4 regions of the Duganella sp. AC237 genome follow, and region 4 is predicted to be linked to each of the others. Evidence: predicted binding sites of a transcription regulator. Region 4 holds the regulator's gene; each other region holds the start of a gene.
What was found. Region 4 encodes FNR, which switches genes on or off when oxygen is low (the NO sensors DNR and NnrR bind a similar motif). Its sites were predicted from a motif close to TTGATNNNNATCAA; they were not measured.
Positions count from the first base shown of each region.

Region 1: the regulator FNR is predicted to act here: its motif matches at 2,646-2,659, upstream of AC0IYS_RS06550 (carbohydrate kinase).
Region 2: the regulator FNR is predicted to act here: its motif matches at 2,058-2,071, upstream of AC0IYS_RS23290 (universal stress protein).
Region 3: the regulator FNR is predicted to act here: its motif matches at 1,801-1,814, upstream of cqsA (alpha-hydroxyketone-type quorum-sensing autoinducer synthase).

Region 1 covers NZ_CEEDEW010000003.1:1,365,388-1,369,597, reverse strand. Annotated here, with positions in the region: gene deoC (deoxyribose-phosphate aldolase) at 1-366, opposite strand, end outside; gene AC0IYS_RS06560 (phosphopentomutase) at 363-1,556, opposite strand; gene xapA (xanthosine phosphorylase) at 1,605-2,444, opposite strand; gene AC0IYS_RS06550 (carbohydrate kinase) at 2,701-3,870, shown strand; gene AC0IYS_RS06545 (pseudouridine-5'-phosphate glycosidase) at 3,874-4,210, shown strand, end outside.
Region 2 covers NZ_CEEDEW010000003.1:5,254,146-5,258,355, reverse strand. Annotated here, with positions in the region: gene AC0IYS_RS23300 (Crp/Fnr family transcriptional regulator) at 1-482, opposite strand, end outside; gene AC0IYS_RS23295 (response regulator) at 780-1,424, opposite strand; gene AC0IYS_RS23290 (universal stress protein) at 1,516-1,983, opposite strand; gene AC0IYS_RS23285 (protein phosphatase CheZ) at 2,391-3,227, shown strand; gene AC0IYS_RS23280 (chemotaxis protein CheA) at 3,227-4,210, shown strand, end outside.
Region 3 covers NZ_CEEDEW010000003.1:5,518,468-5,522,677, reverse strand. Annotated here, with positions in the region: gene AC0IYS_RS24480 (response regulator) at 1-441, opposite strand, end outside; gene AC0IYS_RS24475 (sensor histidine kinase) at 447-1,748, opposite strand; gene cqsA (alpha-hydroxyketone-type quorum-sensing autoinducer synthase) at 1,894-3,171, shown strand; gene AC0IYS_RS24465 (group II truncated hemoglobin) at 3,226-3,624, shown strand; gene AC0IYS_RS24460 (DNA recombination protein RmuC) at 3,629-4,210, shown strand, end outside.
Region 4 covers NZ_CEEDEW010000003.1:90,144-94,353, forward strand. Annotated here, with positions in the region: gene AC0IYS_RS00745 (response regulator) at 1-965, opposite strand, end outside; gene AC0IYS_RS00750 (alpha/beta fold hydrolase) at 1,030-1,779, opposite strand; gene fnr (fumarate/nitrate reduction transcriptional regulator Fnr) at 2,019-2,777, shown strand; gene AC0IYS_RS00760 (FixH family protein) at 2,919-3,437, opposite strand; gene ccoG (cytochrome c oxidase accessory protein CcoG) at 3,448-4,210, opposite strand, start outside.

The sequences.
Region 1 (4,210 bases), 1.3 Mb from region 4:
CAGGCGGCCTTGCAGCACCTGCAACGCCGGCTTGATCATCTCGTGGTACACGCAGACGGCGCCGGTGGCCAGCTTGACGTCCTGCAGGCCCAATGCCTCGACCAGGTCCGAACGCAGCGGACGCATGGCCTTCATGCACAGGCGCTCGACGCGGCCCGGGGTATCGTCGCCGGACAAGGTGGTCAGGTCGATCAGGCCGATGGCCTTGACCAGCCACGCGGCCTGGTATTCCTTCTTGACGGTGCGGCGGTTGGCCAGACTGACGGCGCGACGGTCGGCCGCGCTCTTGTTGATATGGATATGGTTGATCCAGCCCAGGTCCAGCGGGACCGCTTCATTACGTTTGAAATCAGTAATTACGTTCATAACAGATTGCTTCCGTGGGAAAGTGGTTTCACGCCGAGGTGATGGGCCAGCGTCTGGCCGATGTCGGAGAAGGTTTCGGAGATAGGCAGCTGCTGCGCCTTCACGCCCGGACCGAAGAAGATCATCGGAATGTGCTCGCGGGTGTGGTCGGAGCCAGGCCAGGTCGGATCGCAGCCATGGTCGGCGGTGATCACCACCAGGTCGCCCTCTTTGAGCTGGGAGATGAATTCCGGCAGGCGCGCGTCCATCTCGTGCAGCGCGTTCGAGTAGCCGGTAACGTCGCGGCGGTGGCCGAAGGCCTGGTCGAAGTCGACGAAGTTCACGAACGTCAGCGACTTGTCGCCGGCTTCCTGTTCGACCTTCATCAGCGCGTCGAACAGCGCCATGTTGTCCTTGCCCTTGACCACGCGCGATACGCCCTGGGTGGCGAAGATATCGCTGATCTTGCCGAGGGCGATGACTTCGCCGCCATCGTTCTTGACGTGGTCCAGCAAGGTCGGCGCCGGCGGCGCCACGGCGTAATCATGACGGTTGGTGGTGCGGGTGTAGTTGCCGTTGGCGCCCGTGAACGGACGCGCGATCACGCGGCCGATGTTGTAAGGCTCGACCAGTTTGAAGGCGATCTCGCACACTTCGTACAGGCGCTCCAGGCCGAACGACTCCTCGTGCGCGGCGATCTGCAGCACCGAGTCGGCCGAGGTGTAGATAATCAGCTTGCCGGTGGCGACGTGTTCATCGCCATGCTTGTTGATGATTTCCGTGCCGGAGGCGTGGCAGTCGCCCAGGAAGCCCGGCACGCCGGTCAGCTCCTGCAGCTTTTGGGTCAGCTCGGCGGGGAACGACGGCACCGTCTTCGGGAAGTAGCCCCAGTCGAATTCCACCGGCACGCCGGCGATTTCCCAGTGGCCGGACTGCGTGTCCTTGCCGGTCGAGCGCTCGCGCGCGGCGCCGTAGGCGGCGGTGAAGCCGTCGCGCTGCGCGAAGCCCTCGGCCCACTGGCCGCTGGCGGCATGGGCGGCGGCGGCCAGGCCCAGTTTTTCCATCGTCGGCAACGACATCGGCTTGCCGGCCTTGGCGGCCCAGGCGGCGATGTGGCCGAAGGTATTGGCGCCGACATCATTGTATTTGGCTGCGTCGGGCGTGGCGCCCAGACCGAAGGAGTCAAGCAGCAGGATAAATGCGCGTTTCATAGTGTGCTCCAAAAAGCAAAAAAGGCGGCTTAGCCGCCCTTCGGGTTCTTACGCCTGCGGTGTTTTGGCCACGTTGGCCAGGAAGCCGAGGATGACTTCAATCAGCGACGTCGCGGCGATGGCCGCATACTTCAAGGTCTGCTCGTGCGACAGCGGGAACGGCGACAAGCCCTCGGCCAGATTGGTGACAGCCGAAACGCCAACCACCTTCAAACCGCAATGACGCGCCGACACTACTTCCGGCACCACCGACATGCCGACGACATCGGCGCCCAGCATCTTGAAGGCGCGGATTTCTGCCGGGGTTTCGAAGTTCGGACCGGCGTAGGCGATGTAAACGCCCTGGTGCAGGGTCACATTCTTCTCTTCGGCGGACTTCAACAGCAGCGCGCGCAGGTCGGCGTCGTAGGCGTTGGCCATGCTGAAGAAACGCGGACCGAAACGTTCGTCGTTGGGGCCCATCATCGGCGTGCCGGGCATGAAGTTGATATGGTCGGTCAGCGCGACCAGCGCGCCGGCGTCGACTTCGGTGCGCAGCGAACCGGCGGCGTTGGTCACGAACAGCATCTCGCAGCCCAGCAGCTTCATGGTGCGCACGGCGCTCGTCATCACGCCCAGGCCATAGCCTTCGTAAACGTGGCCACGGCCCTTCATGCACACCACCGCCACCCCGGACAAGGTGCCGATCACCAGTTCACCGGCGTGACCGTGCACGGTGCTGATCGGGAAGCCAGGCAATTCGTTGAAGCTGATGGTGACCGCGTCGGTCATCTGCTCGGCCAGCACGCCCAGGCCGGAACCCAGGATCATGGCGACGCGCGGCTTGAAATCGGCGGGAATGCGCGCGCGGATGATTTCGGCGGCCTGGAATGGGGAGTTATTCGACATGGTTATCCTCTGTTTTTATAGATGACGCGCTGCGGGCCGTAGGTTGGCCGATTGAAGTTTTACTGCGGATACTGACACTATGCATCATTCCCTATATGTATGGCAAATACCATTTTTCTTCCGCATTTATACAAAACCCGTATAAATCAGGGGTATTATCAGTGCCTGTCAACTGAGCAGGCGCAGCCTCTTACGCCTTGATTGACCATTAACAACCAAATGTTTATTATATCGGACAAATGTTTTAAGGCCGACCGTGAACGATATTTCTAAAAAAGAACAGCTCTACGAGTTGATCCGCGCCAACCCATTCATCTCCCAGCAGGATCTGGCGGTCGGGCTGCGCCTGTCGCGCTCGGCCGTGGCCGGCCACATCGCCAGCCTGATCCGCGAGCGCCGTCTGCTGGGCCGCGCCTACGTGCTGCCCGATAAACGCCCCGTGCTGTGCATCGGCGCGGCCAACCTGGACCGCAAACTGCGCAGCATCGCCGCCATGCAGCTGGGGACGTCCAATCCGGCCACCGCCGAGGAAGTCTACGGCGGCGTGGCACGCAACATCGCCGAGAACCTGGCGCGCCTGAATCTGCCGACCGCGCTGCTGACCGCCCTGGGCGACGACGGCGCCGGGCGCGCGCTGCGCGACCACGCGGAAACCGCCGGCATCGACATGCGCGGCTCGCTGAACCTGACCGACACCGCCACCGGCACCTACACCGCCATCCTCGACGAGCGCGGAGAGCTGGTGGTGGCGCTGGCCGACATGGCGCTGTACGACCGCATGACACCGGAGTTCCTGGCCAACCGGCTGCCGCAGCGCGCCGCCGCGTCGATGACGGTGGCGGACCTGAACCTGCCGGCCGACAGCGTCAGCGCGCTGCTCGATGGCGCCCGCGCCGACAATGTGCCGCTGATATTGGTGGCCGTGTCGCAGCCGAAGATGGCGCGCCTGCCGGCCGACCTGACCGGCCTGCGCCTGCTGATACTCAATCGCGGCGAACTCGAAACGCTGGCCGACCGCGCGCTGCCGACGGAGGCCGACGTGCGCGTGGCCTGCCGCGCGGTGCTGGCGCGCGGCGCCCGGGATGTCATCGTCACCTGCGGCGGCCAGGGCGTGTTCCACACCCGCGACGGGGAGCTGGTATGGCTGGCCGCCCAGGAGGTGGACGTGGTCGACGTCACCGGCGCCGGCGACGCCTTTTCGGCCGCGGTCTGCTGGTCGCTGTACCAGGGCAGCCAGGATCTGACCCTGGCCTGCCGGCGCGGCCTGAAGGTGGCCGCGATGACGCTGGAAAGCCACGAGACGGTATCGCCCATGCTGGCCGCCGACATCCTCGACGAGATCCAGGATTTCTATCCCACGCCGACCGCCCCGATGCCGCCGGTTTATTCGAGCTTCGAGCCTCCCCTCTTCCCCCATAAGGACTGACCCATGCACCAATTCCTCCTGTTCTCGCCCGAAGTGGCCGCCGCCCGCGCCGCCGGCAAACCGATCGTCGCGCTGGAGTCGACCATCATCTCGCACGGCATGCCGTACCCGCAAAACGTACAGATGGCGCGCGAAGTCGAGCAAATCATCCGCGACGGCGGCGCCGTGCCGGCCACCATCGCCGTCATGGGCGGCAAGATCTGCATCGGCCTGTCGGACGAGCAGCTCGAATTGCTGGGCACCTCACCCGAGGCGATGAAGGTCAGCCGCCGCGACCTGGCCTACGTGCTGGCGCAATCGAAACTGGGCGCCACCACCGTGGCGGCGACGATGATCTGCG
Region 2 (4,210 bases), 5.2 Mb from region 4:
GCCACGCGGGCCTCGGCGCTGAGCGCGCCGAGCATGCCGATCATGGCCTGCTCGCGCACCAGCTCGCGGCTCATGACGCCATACATCATGTTTTCCAGTTCCAGGTGCACGCGGCCGAGGGCGGTGAGCTTCTTGAACGGCAGCAGGATCAGGTCGCAGTCCGACAGCGCCACCGCCTCCGACGAGTAGTGGCGGGTGTGGATGCCGTCGACGCCGAGCATGTCGCCCTTCATCGGGAAGCTGAGGACCTGCTCGTTGCCGAACTCGTCGATCAGCACCGTCTTGAGGAAGCCGGAATTGACGATGTACAGCGTGTCGAACGGCTGGCCGATCGTGTGGATGCGCTGGCCCGTCTTGAACTGCACGTGCTGGAACAGCAGTTCCTCGGTCGAGACCGAGACGGCCGCCGGGATGTGCAGCAGGTCGCAGACCTCTTTCAGGTTCGACCACAGTCGCCCCTGACGCTGGCGGCCTGCTTCCATCGACGAGGATTGCATCGTCGTGGTGGTGACTGGGCGAATTTCAGACGTTTGCGTTGACAGCATGTTGATCTCCTGATCAGGTAACTCTGTTCGTTGGGCCGGGGACGGCAAACCGCATGACATTTTGTACAGCAAATGTGCCGTATGGCATCTCGCTGCTTGGCATGTAGCCTTGCAGCATCAATCGTGTGGTTTCAGTATGCCAACAGAGGGAGGAGATAGATATCAGCAATGGCTGAATATGGGAGTAGGCGTCAGCGCACGGATGTAGGAGTACTCCTACTGCCCCGGCGTTTTTCAGGTTTTGAAGGGAGACAACAGGCGATGCGCCACGGCATATTGGACCATCTCCGAGAGCGAGTTCATGCCCATTTTTTGCATGATGCGGGTTTTATGCGTGCTGACGGTCTTGACGCTCAGGTGCAGGCTGTTGGCGATCTCGGTGATCGATTTTCCGGCCACCAACAACGAAAATACCTCGAATTCGCGGTCCGACAGCTGTTTATGCAACAGGCTCTCGTTGGGCATCATGATATTCAGCGCAAGTTGCTCGGCCACCTCGGTGCTGATGTAGGGCCGGCCGGAGGCGACCTTGCGGATCGCGCCGACCAGCTGGGTGCCGGCGCTTTCCTTGGTCAGGTAACCCTGGGCGCCGGCGCGGATGGCGCGCACGGCGTACTGCTCCTCTTCGTGCATGGTGAGGATCAGGATGGCCAGCTTGGGCGCTTCGGCCTTGATCTGGCGGATCAGGTCGACGCCGCTGCGCCCCGGCATCGACAGGTCCAGCAGCAGCAGGTCGAAGCCGCCCTGGCGCACGTGGCCGAGCACTTCGAAGCCGTCGATCGCCTCGCCCACGATATCGATGTCCGGTGCACCGTCGAGGATGCGCTTGAGACCCTCGCGCATGATGGTGTGGTCGTCCGCAATGACTATTCGAATCATAAAGAGGCTATCTCAGGTGACCTAAAGTAAATACTGTTGTGTTTGAATTAACCTTGCGATCTTACTATAGAAACCGCAGTCAGGCCGCATTTTATTTGTGGTCCGGCTCTTTGATCAAGCGATGCACCAGCACCGGGATGCGCGAGTGCGACAAGACCTTGTTGGTCACGCTGCCCAGCAGCAGCTGGCCCCAGCCGCTGCGCCCGTGCGAGCCCATGAAGACCAGGTCGCACGCGTGGCTTTCCGCCACCTCGACGATGTTCAGCGCGGCGCTTTCCGAAAACGTTGTCAGCGCCTCGCAGCGGACGTTGCGGCGCGCGCAGGACTCGACCACGTCCTTCGTGTGTTCCTTGCCGGCGCGCAGCATGGCGGCGCGGTATTCGTCCTCGCTCGGATAGCTGGGCGGGATGATTTCCACGTAGATCGGGTATTGGTACTCGGGCGCGACGAACAGGACCAATACCTCGGCGCCAAGCTGTTCGGCCAGCGCAACGCCGGCGCACGCGGTTTTGCTCGACACGGCGGAGCCGTCGGTGGTGATCAGGATTTTGCGGTACATGGCGAGCCTCCTTGTTCAACGCGGCCTACCGCTTATTGTAGTCGCGAATTCCAGTATTGTTAGTAAGGAAAGACTTGATGTTTATCAAATAAAAGCGCAAATAAAAAGCGTAGCGCGGCACCGCCGCCGGCCGCTTTAACACTTGTTCACAGTTGCTCGGCGGCTTTTTTGCACACAAGCATCAGGTTTGTCTCTTTAATGCTCCCTTTGGCAATGTATCCGATGATAGTATCTCCAAATACAACGAAACACGGCTTTGAGACGGAGAACAGGGCAGTCGACCGACGCCGGCATTGAATATTTCCGTGTTGCCCTGCTACACTCGCATAAGTGCTTTTTATTGCCGAGCGTCATCAATACGCAGGGTTGAGGGCAGCAATTTTACAAATTATGGAGAAGCAGGGATTATGACCAACGCCGCTGATGATTTCGACGCATTATTTGAAGAAGTGTCCGCTCAGAGCAAGACCGCAGCGCCCGCTCCAGCGCCTGCCCCCGCACCCGCCGCCGCAGAAGACGACCTCGAAAGCCTGTTCGACGAGGTCTCGTCGTCGTCGGCCGCCGCTGCCGCGCCGGTCCCGGCACCGGCCCCCGCGCCGGCTCCTGCCGCAGCGCCGGCCGAAGGCGGCGAGGCCGAGGAGGGCGGCGACAAGCCGATGTTCGAGCGCCTGGGCGGCATCGTGCGCCTGCTGCACGATTCGCTGCGCGAACTGGGCTACGACAAGGCGCTGACCGAGGCCTCGTCGCAGATCAACGACGCCCAGGACCGTCTGGAATACGTCGCCACCCTGACCGAACAAGCCGCCAACAAGGTGCTCAACACGCTCGACGAGGGCATGCCCGAGCAGGACACCTTGTCGAAGAAGTCGAAGGAAATGGAAAACCGCTGGGCCGACCTGTTCGCGGGCAAGCTCAGCCTTGACCAGTTCAAGCAGCTCGCCGGCGACTCGCAAGCCTTCGCCGTGGCCGTGTCGGCCGCCACCGAGGCCGAAAAAGCGCGTTTGCTCGAAATCATGATGGCCCAGGACTTCCAGGACATCACCGGTCAACTGATCAAGAAGGTCGTGAACATCACCAAGACGGTGGAGCACGAACTGGCAGAACTGCTGCGCGATAACGCGCCGCCAGCGGTACGCGAAAAAATCGCGCAAAAAGAAGTGTCCCTGATGTCCGGCCCATCGGCTCCGGCCGTGGCGCTGAACCAGGACAATGTCGACGACCTGCTTGCTGACCTGGGATTCTAATGGACGATATGCTGAAGGATTTCGTCGTCGAGGCGATGGATCTGGCGGTCAACGTTGAAGAGCACTTGCTGCGGCTCGAACGCGACCCCGATAATAAAGAGACACTGAACGCGGTGTTCCGCTCCTTCCACACCATCAAGGGCGGCGCCGGTTTCATGGGCCTGCCGGCGATGGTCGCGGCCTGCCACCTGACCGAAAACCTGTTCGACGCGCTGCGCACCGGCGCCGCGCCGGTGACGCCGATCGCGATCGAGGCGGCGCTGCAGGCGTCCGGCTTCGTGGCCGACCAGCTCGCCGAACTGAACAACGGCGCCGAGCCGCACAGCCTGGCGCCGATGCCGCACGACCTGGAAGTGATCCTGACCGACGCCATCGAGGGCAAGACCGGCGCGTCCGCTCCGGCACCGGCGCCGGCCCCCGCGCCGGCAGCTGCGCCAGCGCCCGTCGCCGCCGCGCCAGCCGCCGTGGCCGCCGTGTCGATCACGTCCGAGGACGGCCTCGACTGGGAAGGCATGTATGAAACCGTGATGCCGGCCGGCAGCTACACCCGTCCGGCCGTCTCTGCCGCGCCGGTCGCTGCCGCCGCAGCGCCCGCCGCCGCAGCTGCAGCAGCGCCAGCCCCGGCCGCCGCCGCGCCGGCCGCCGTCGCCGGCACCGCCGTGGCCGCCCCGGCCAAGCGCGACGCGCCGGAAAAACGCGAAGAGCGTCCGCATGCCGCGCCGGCCAAAGAAGAGTCGATCCGCGTCGATGCTGTTAAACTGGATGCCTTGCTGGAAGTGGCGGGCGAATCGGTGCAGGCCGCCAACCAGGCCGCCGTGCTGCTGGAACGTTTGCTGCAATTCAAATTCGAGGGCCAGGCCCAGACCCTGATGGCCACCCTGGCGGAAACGCTGGAGCGGGCGTCGCGGTATTCGACCGAACTGCAGCGCGCCACCCTGGCGACGCGCATGCAACCGGTCGGCCGCCTGTTCCAGAAGTTCCCG
Region 3 (4,210 bases), 5.4 Mb from region 4:
GTAGCGGTCGATCAGGCCGCGGTTGAAGGCGCTGACGGCGATCTTTTCATCGGCCGTACCGGTAAACAAAATCTTCTTGCACGGCAGGTGGCTGACCGCCTCGCAAAACTCCAGCCCGTTCATTTGCGGCATCGAATAGTCGATCACCAGCACCGACGGCGTGGCGAAGCGCCGGCGCTGCTCGCCGATGCGGTAGATGCGCTCGAGGTCGAGCGCGACGTTGCACTGGTCGCCGGTGAGGTTTTGCATGTCGAAGTTCACCTGCAGCAGCACGCCGTCGTGCGCTTCGCTTTGGCGCAGCCATTGCAGCGCGACCGAGGTGTCGTGGAAGGTTTTGCTCGCCAGCATGGGATCGAGCTGGAACGACAGGCTTTTGAGGAAAGAGTCGCTGTCGTCGACAAGCACGGTCAGCGTGGGATGGGAATAGACGGGCAGATGCATTGAATTCACCTTGGAGTGGGCAGCTGCTGGGGGAACTCCAGCACGAAGATGGCGTACGCGCTCTCGCGCGACACGCAGCGTATGGTGGCGTTCCACGCTTCCATGATTTCCTGGCACAGCGCGAGGCCTATCCCCGCGCCGTTGTGCGGCGGGTAGGAGTAGAAGCGGCGGAAAATCAGCGCCATCTGCGGCGCCGGGATGCCGCAGCCGGTGTCGATGAACAGCAGGCGCGGCGGCTCGTGGGCGCCGTCGACGACGATGCGCACGCGGCCCTTGCCGGCGCGCTGCACCGCCTTGAGGGCGTTGCGCAGCAGATTGAGCAGGATCACCACCGACAGCTCGGCCTGGCCGGAGAACCGGAAGTTGTGGCGCACCTCCAGGCTGACCATTTTTTGCTGGCCCGTGCTGGAGAACGGATAGCGCTTGAGCACCGCCTCGACCACCGTTTCCATCGACACCGTTTCGACCGGCCGCAGGTTTTGCCGCACCGCCGTGGCGCTGAGCAGGAACAGGTCGATCATGTGGTTCATGTGCCGCACCTCGAACTGGATGCGCGCCAGCGCGTCGATCGTGCCGAGCCGGTCCTCGGCCACCCGGCCGTTGATGTCCGAGAACAACCTGAGCAGGCCGCGCACGTTGGCGTCCACGCTGGTCAGCGGCGTGCGCAGCTCGTGGGCGACGGTGGCCAGCCCCGCGCCCAGGCCGGCGAGTTTTTCCTGCGCCAGCACATTGCGGCTGATCTTGGCCGCCGACAGCACGGCAATGGTGAACCAGTGCACCGGCAACTGCTGCAACACCGGCTTGCTGAGCAGGATGGCGGTTTCACCGAGCGCGACGACGGCGGCGCACGCCAGCGCGGTGCCGATCAGATAGGCCCGCAGCGCCAGGCCGGTATCGAAATGGAACAGCACGACCAGGCCGATCAATAGCGATTCGCCCCAGACGCCCGAGGCCTGGTTCATCACGAACATGAACGTGAAGAAGAACGGAAAGATGTAGCTCAGCGCGACCAGCAGGTACAGGTCGAGCATGCGGCGGGTGAACTGGCGCGCGAACAGGCCCAGCGCGCACAACAGGATGCCGACCATGCGCAGCGGCAGGCTTTCATATTGTTGCGGGAAAAAATGCTGCCAGATCACGTAGTACAGCGGCATGCCCACCGTGCCGATGCAGGCGAGCAGCAGCACGCGCACGGTCGCGTGGTCCTCACGGCCATGATAAAGCAGCAGCGACTGGACCACTCCGTGTTGCCAACGTTTCCAGCGTGCTTGCAGGGGATGCTTCATGGTCAATGTGACGTGGTTCAAGCTTGCATCATCGCCTGAAATTGAACCGGGCTCGGCCATATCAAATCACAAGTTGATTTGTATCAATCTCTCTCTCTTTATTTCCTGCAAGGTGCGACATGAGATTCACAAATAGCAACCTTTCAATTTTTGAGGAGATAATAAAATGTCCAAAGCGATTGCTGATACCTGCATCCGTGGCAACGCCACCGCGCTGTCCCATGGCCTGTCCATCTCCGCCGAGCAGGCGATGCCGGATTACGTCAATGCCCGCATGGACGAGCATTACGTCATCCGCATCGCGCAGTTGCTGGGCGGCGAGCATCCGCACGCGTGGCAGCCGACGCCGCGCGGCGCCGTGTTCTTGGCCGGCAACGATTACTTGTGCCTGGGCGGCGAGCCGGCGCTGGTGGGGGCGCAGATCGCGGCGCTGCGCGACAGCGGGGGCGACATGCTGATGTCGGCCGTGTATTTGCAGGAGGGCAGCGCCCAGCATCGGCTCGAGCGCAAGTTCGCCGCGCTGATGGGGGCGCAGGACGGCATCCTGGCCCAATCGGGCTGGGCCGCCAATGTCGGCCTGGTGCAAACGCTGGCCGCGCCCGGCATCCCGGTGTACCTGGACATGCAGGCCCACGCGTCGCTGTGGGAGGGCGTGCAGTCGGCCGGGGCGACGCCGGTGTCGTTCCTGCACAATGACATGCAGCATCTGCGCAAGCAGCTGGCGCGCCATGGACGCGGGCTGATCGCCGTCGACGCGCTCTACAGCACCAACGGCAGCCTGGCGCCGCTGCGGGAGCTGGTGGCCATCGCGGAGGAGTACGGCTGCCTGCTGATCGTCGACGAATCGCATTCGCTGGGCACGCACGGGCCGCGCGGCGCCGGGCTGGTGGCGGCGCAAGGATTAAGCGAGCGCGTCCATTTCCGCACGGCGTCGCTGGCGAAGGCCTTCGCCGGGCGCGCCGGCTTCATCACCTGTTCGAGCAAGTTCAAAGGGTACTTCCTGTCGGAGTCGCGACCGGCCATTTTCAGCTCCTGTCTGCTGGGCCATGAATTGGCGTGGTTCGACGCCGCCATCGACTTTGTCGCCGCCGCCGACGACCGCCGCGCCGCCCTGCACGCGAGCTCGCTGGAATTGCGTGAGGATTTGAGCGCGCTCGGCTACAACGTCAGCGAGGGCAGCGAGCAGATCATCGCGCTGGAACCGGGGCCGGAGCCGAAGACGCTGGCGCTGCGCAAGCTGCTCGAGACGCACGGCATCTACGGCGCCATGTTCTGCGCGCCGGCCACGGCCAAGAACCGCTCGCTGGTGCGGCTGACGCTCAATTCCGGGCTGGACCGTTCGCAGCTGGCGCGCATCGTCCAGGCGTGCGAGGACATCCGCCCGCAGGTCGATCTGGAGAGCTGGTCGTCGACGCGGCGCCTGAACCGGCTGGCGCTGGTGTAGGGCGGTGTGACGATTGTGTCGGCGCGTCGCGCGCACGGCGCGCTGTGCGCTATCATGACGGTTATGACCGAACCACAAACCCTTTATGAAGTGATCGGCGGCGAATCGCGCGTGCGCGAGATGGTCGACCGTTTTTATGACCTGATGGAACTCGAGACCGAGTTCGCGCTGCTGCGCGCGGCCCATCCGCCGACCCTGGACAACGCGCGCGAGCGCCTGTTCATGTTTCTGAGCGGCTGGATGGGCGGGCCGGATCTGTACATCGAAGCGCACGGCCATCCGCGCCTGCGGATGCGGCATATGCCGTTCGCCATCGGCACCAGGGAGCGCGACCAGTGGCTGCGCGCGATGGCGTGGGCGATGGAGGACGTCGGCATCGACGAGGCGCTGCGGGTGCGGCTGATGGAGTCGTTCTACCAGACCGCCGACTGGATGCGCAACAAGCCGGATTGATACGATGACCCAGACCGAATTTTTTGTCCTGCTGGCGGCGCTGGCCATGGTTTTGGTGATGCAGGTGGTGATGCTGTTGCGCGGGCGCGCCGGCGGCGCCGGGGCCGACGCCGGCCTGGCCGAGCGCATCGAACGCGTCGAGCGCGAGGTGCGCATGCAGCTGCAAACGACGGCGCAAACCACGCACGCCGCCACCGTTCAGCAGTTCGAGGACATGCGCCGTCAATTGCAGGCGCAAGGACTGGTCGGACGCGAGGAGCAGAGCCGGGGCCTGAAGCAGTTCGCCGACAGCATGAACCAGGCGCTGGCCCGCCTGACCGAGTCGAACGCCGCGCGCATGCAGGAGGTGCGCGCGACGCTGGAGGCCAAGATCAGGGATCTGCAGGCTGACAACGGCGCGCGGCTCGAGGAGATGCGCAAGACCGTCGACGAGAAGCTGCACGCGACCCTGGAGACGCGCCTGACCGCCTCGTTCCAGCAGGTGTCCGAGCGGCTCGAACGCGTGCACCAGGGCCTGGGCGAGATGCAGCAGCTGGCGCTGGGCGTCGGCGATTTGAAGCGGGTGCTCACCAACGTCAAAACCCGT
Region 4 (4,210 bases):
AGCGGCGCCAGCAGCCGCAGGGTGAGCCAGCCGATCAGCGCCGCCGCCAGGATCGAGGCCACCACGCTCCACAGCAGCACGCGCGAGAGCACGCCCTCGAACGGCTCGAACGCCTCTTCGGCCGGCAGCGAGGCGGCCAGGATCCAGTCGACCGACTTGAGCGCCTTGTAGCTGTTGAGGGCGCGCTCGCCGTTGCCGTTGATGCTCTCGACCGTGCCCTCGAAGCCGTCGCGCAGCGCGCGCGTGGTGGCGGCGTTGGCGCCGGCCTGGCGCGGCTGCAGCAGGCGGCTGGCGTCCGGATGCAGCACGTAGACCGGATGCTCGCCGCGCGTGAGGGCGAAAAAGTAGCCGCTCTTGCCGACCTTGGCGGTGCGCAGGTGGCCCAGCACATTGTCCTTGTACAGGCGCAGCACGCCGTTGAGCACGCACACCACCTCGCCCTTGGCGTTGAGAACCGGCGCCACCATCTGCACGATCGGCTGCTTGTGGGACTTGCCGATCACTGGCTCGGCGACCAGCGGTTTGCGGGTGCGCATCACGGTCTGGAAGTAGGCGCGGTCGGAGGCGTCGATGCCGACCCGGCCGGGCCGGACCGGGACGTCGGCGATCACCACGCCTTGCGGGCTGAGCACGAGCAGATCGTCGAACAGCGCCAGCACGGCGCGGTCCTGGTAGTAGGCGCGCAGCCGCTCGGTGGAGTTGGCGAGCTCGACCGGCTGATGGCGCGCCGACAGCGCGATGATGTCGAGCAGCATGGTCAGCTTGTCGTCGAGTTCCTCGGCGGTGCGGCCGATCAGCGCCGTTTGCTGGGTCAAAAGCACCTTGGTGAAGTCCGCCTTCATGCGTTGCATCTGAACCACGGTCACCAGCGCGATCATCAGGATCGACGTGATGCTGGTCGCCAGCGCAACTTTAGCCTTGATGCCAAGTGGCTTCATTTCATCCTTGTCGGGCGGGTCGGACATGAAATCGGAGAACTACGGAAGTGCTCAGGAATTCTCCTATCAATGCCCGACCTTGGCAACAATATTAACGCTGGGCAGCGGAGATGATCACGTCGGCGACTTTTTGCGGCTGCGACACCATCGGCACATGGCTCGATTTCAGCGTGATAGTGGTGGCGTTGATTTTCTTGGCGAACGCTTGCTGCAGGGCCGGATCGATCATGCGATCGTCGGACGCGGCGATGTAATAGTTCGCCTTGTTTTTCCAGGCCTCTACGGTGGTCTTGTCGGCGAAGGCCTTGGCGGCGATCGGACCCTGGGTGGCGGCGATCAGCGCGGCGGTGGCCGGCGCGACGTCCTGGGCGAAGTTGGCGGAGACCGACGCGGTCGGCAGCCACAGGAAACCGCCGGCGTCGGCCTGCAGGGTGGCGATACCTGGCGGCACGGCGTAGTCTTTGCCCAGGTCGGCGGTGGCCTGGCCTGCCGACGGTGCGAACGCGGCCACGTAGACCAGCGCCTTGACCTTGTCGCTGGTGCCCGCCTCGGTGATCACGGTGCCGCCCCACGAGTGGCCGACCAGCACTACTTTACCGGTTTGCGCGTCGATCACGCGCTGCGCGGCGGCGACGTCGTCGGCCAGCGAGGTCAGCGGGTTTTGCACGGCCACCACCTTCAAGCCCTTCGCTTGCAGCAGCGGGATGATTTTCTCCCAGCTGGAACCGTCGGCGAAGGCGCCGTGCACCAGTACCACGGTGGTGTCGGCGGCCGGCGCGGCGGCTTGGGCGGTCAGGACGGTGGAGGCCAGCAGGGCGGCGGCGATGATCGAGCGTTTCATGGTGATTCCTTTCGAGGTTGGTTGTTTGCGATTAAGTAGTGTGCTACTTGCTTGAGTTGAACTATAGCGAACAATCTAATAGCGCGCAATATAAATTTGACCGAATGTCGAAAATATTTTGCGGTCCCATGGCCGCCGGTACGAAAACGCTTGCAAGCAAGGCTGTCAGCAAGGCGAATACCTGATCGGCACAGTGCGGCATCGGCCAAAAGCGGCGACTAATGGTCTACACTGGGGGCATGATAAGAGACCTCCCCGCACTGGTGCTGCCCGGCGCCACCATCGACATCCTGAAGGCAAGTTGCGCCAACTGCAGCATGCATCAGCTGTGTCTGCCGATGGGACTGGGCAACGAAGACATGGAGCGGCTCGACCAGATCATCGGGCGCCGCCGCAAGGTCGCGCGCGGCAGCACCCTGTTCCGCATCGGCGATCCGTTCGTGAACCTGTACGCGATCCGGCTCGGGCATTTCAAGACCTACCAGGTCAACCGCGAGGGCGCCGAGCAGATCACCGGCTTCCAGATGGCCGGCGAGCTGCTGGGCATGGACGCCATCAGCACCGACCTGCACCATTGCACCGCCGTCGCGCTGGAGGACAGCGAGGTGTGCGAGATTCCGTTCGGCAGCCTGCAACAGCTTCTGGCCGACATGCCGACCCTGCTGCGGCATTTCCACCGCATGATGAGCCAGGAGATCACGCGCGAGCAAAGCGTCATGCTCCTGCTGGGCAATATGCAGGCGACGCAGCGCTTCGCCGCCTTCCTGGTCAACCTGTCGTCGCGCTACGAGGCGCGCGGCTACTCGCCCAACACCTTCCAGCTGCGCATGTCGCGCGAAGAGATCGGCAACTACCTGGGCCTGACGATCGAAAGCATCAGCCGCCTGCTGTCGAAGTTCAAGAAGGAAGGCCTGCTCCGCGTGAGCAACCGCGAAATCGAACTGCTCGACCCGCCCATGCTCAAAGCCATCACGGCCGGCACGCAGACCTGTCACTAGCGGTGACATGACCATGTAGACACGTAGGGCGGATTAGGCGAAGCCGTAATCCGCCATGCATGCGCCGCCGACGGAGCTTGGCGGATTACGCTACGCTAATCCGCCCTACGTGTCTCCACGTGCCCTCCACCGTTTGCGGAACTATTCCGCGCGCAGGGTCACGCTACGCTGCGCCGGCCAGCTCCAGGCGCCGGCAAGGCGCCAGTCGCGCTGTTCGCCTTCCACCAGCACCACCCAACGGCTGCGCTCGAGCATCGGCAGATTGATCTGGAAGCGGCCGAATTCGTCCGGCCGCACCACCAGTTGGATATCCTTGGCCGGCAAGGTGGCGTGCGACAGGCGCACGAACAAGCGTTCCGTCTTGCCGTGCTCGTCGCTATTGCGGCGCAGCTGGCCGGCCAGCATCCCTTGCGTGGCGTCGTAGCCGATCGACATCGACAACCCCAGCGAGCTGGCCAGGCGGTCGCGCCGCAAGTCCTGGTTGATGGCCTTGCCCTGCTTGTAGTAGTCGCCCACCACCAGCGCGTCCTGCCGCGTGAAGGCCAGGTAGCCGGTGTAGACGCCGGCGACGATGACGATCGCCGGCCCCGCCATCAGCAGCCACGGCCAGCGCTGCTTCCACCACGGCGTTGCCGTGCCATGCGATACCGATACGGTCATAATGCTCTCCTTAGCGCGGCACGATGAATACCGCGTCTTCCTTCACATGCAGCGACGGGTCGTCGACCGACGTCAGTTCGACGGCGATCTTGTTCGAGCCCGGATGGGCGGCGCCATGCGCCGTGCGCAGCCGGATCGGATGCGCCTTGGTGTCGGTGGCCTCGACCCGCACCAGCTCCGGCGTGACCTGGGCCAGCGTTGGAATGCCGCTGACGCGGATGCGGTAGGTCTGCGCCAGCTCCGACGTGTTCATGATCTGCAGCCGGTAGACGTTTTCGATCATGCCGTCCTCGACCTCGCGCCCCATGGCGCCGCGGTCGCGGATCACGTCCAGCTTGAGCGGCACGCGCAGGTACAGCGCAGTGCCGACGGCGGCCACGATCAGCGCCAGGATGGCGGCGTAGATCTGCACCCGGGGACGCAGGGTGCGCCGGCGGATTTGCATCGGCGTGTAGTGCATGGTCATGGCGCGCTCGGTGCTGTAGCGGATCAGCCCGCGCGGCAGGCCGACCTTTTCCATGACGCCGTTGCAGGCGTCGACGCAGGCGGCGCAGCCGATGCATTCGTACTGCAGGCCGTTGCGGATGTCGATGCCGGTCGGGCACACTTGCACGCACATCGAGCAGTCGATGCAGTCGCCGCCCTTGCCGGCCGCCTTCTTCGACAACGGCATGCGCGGCTCGCCCCGTTCGCCGGCGTAGGTGATGATCAAGGTGTCGCGGTCGAACATCGAGCTCTGGAAGCGGGCGTACGGGCACATGTACTTGCACACC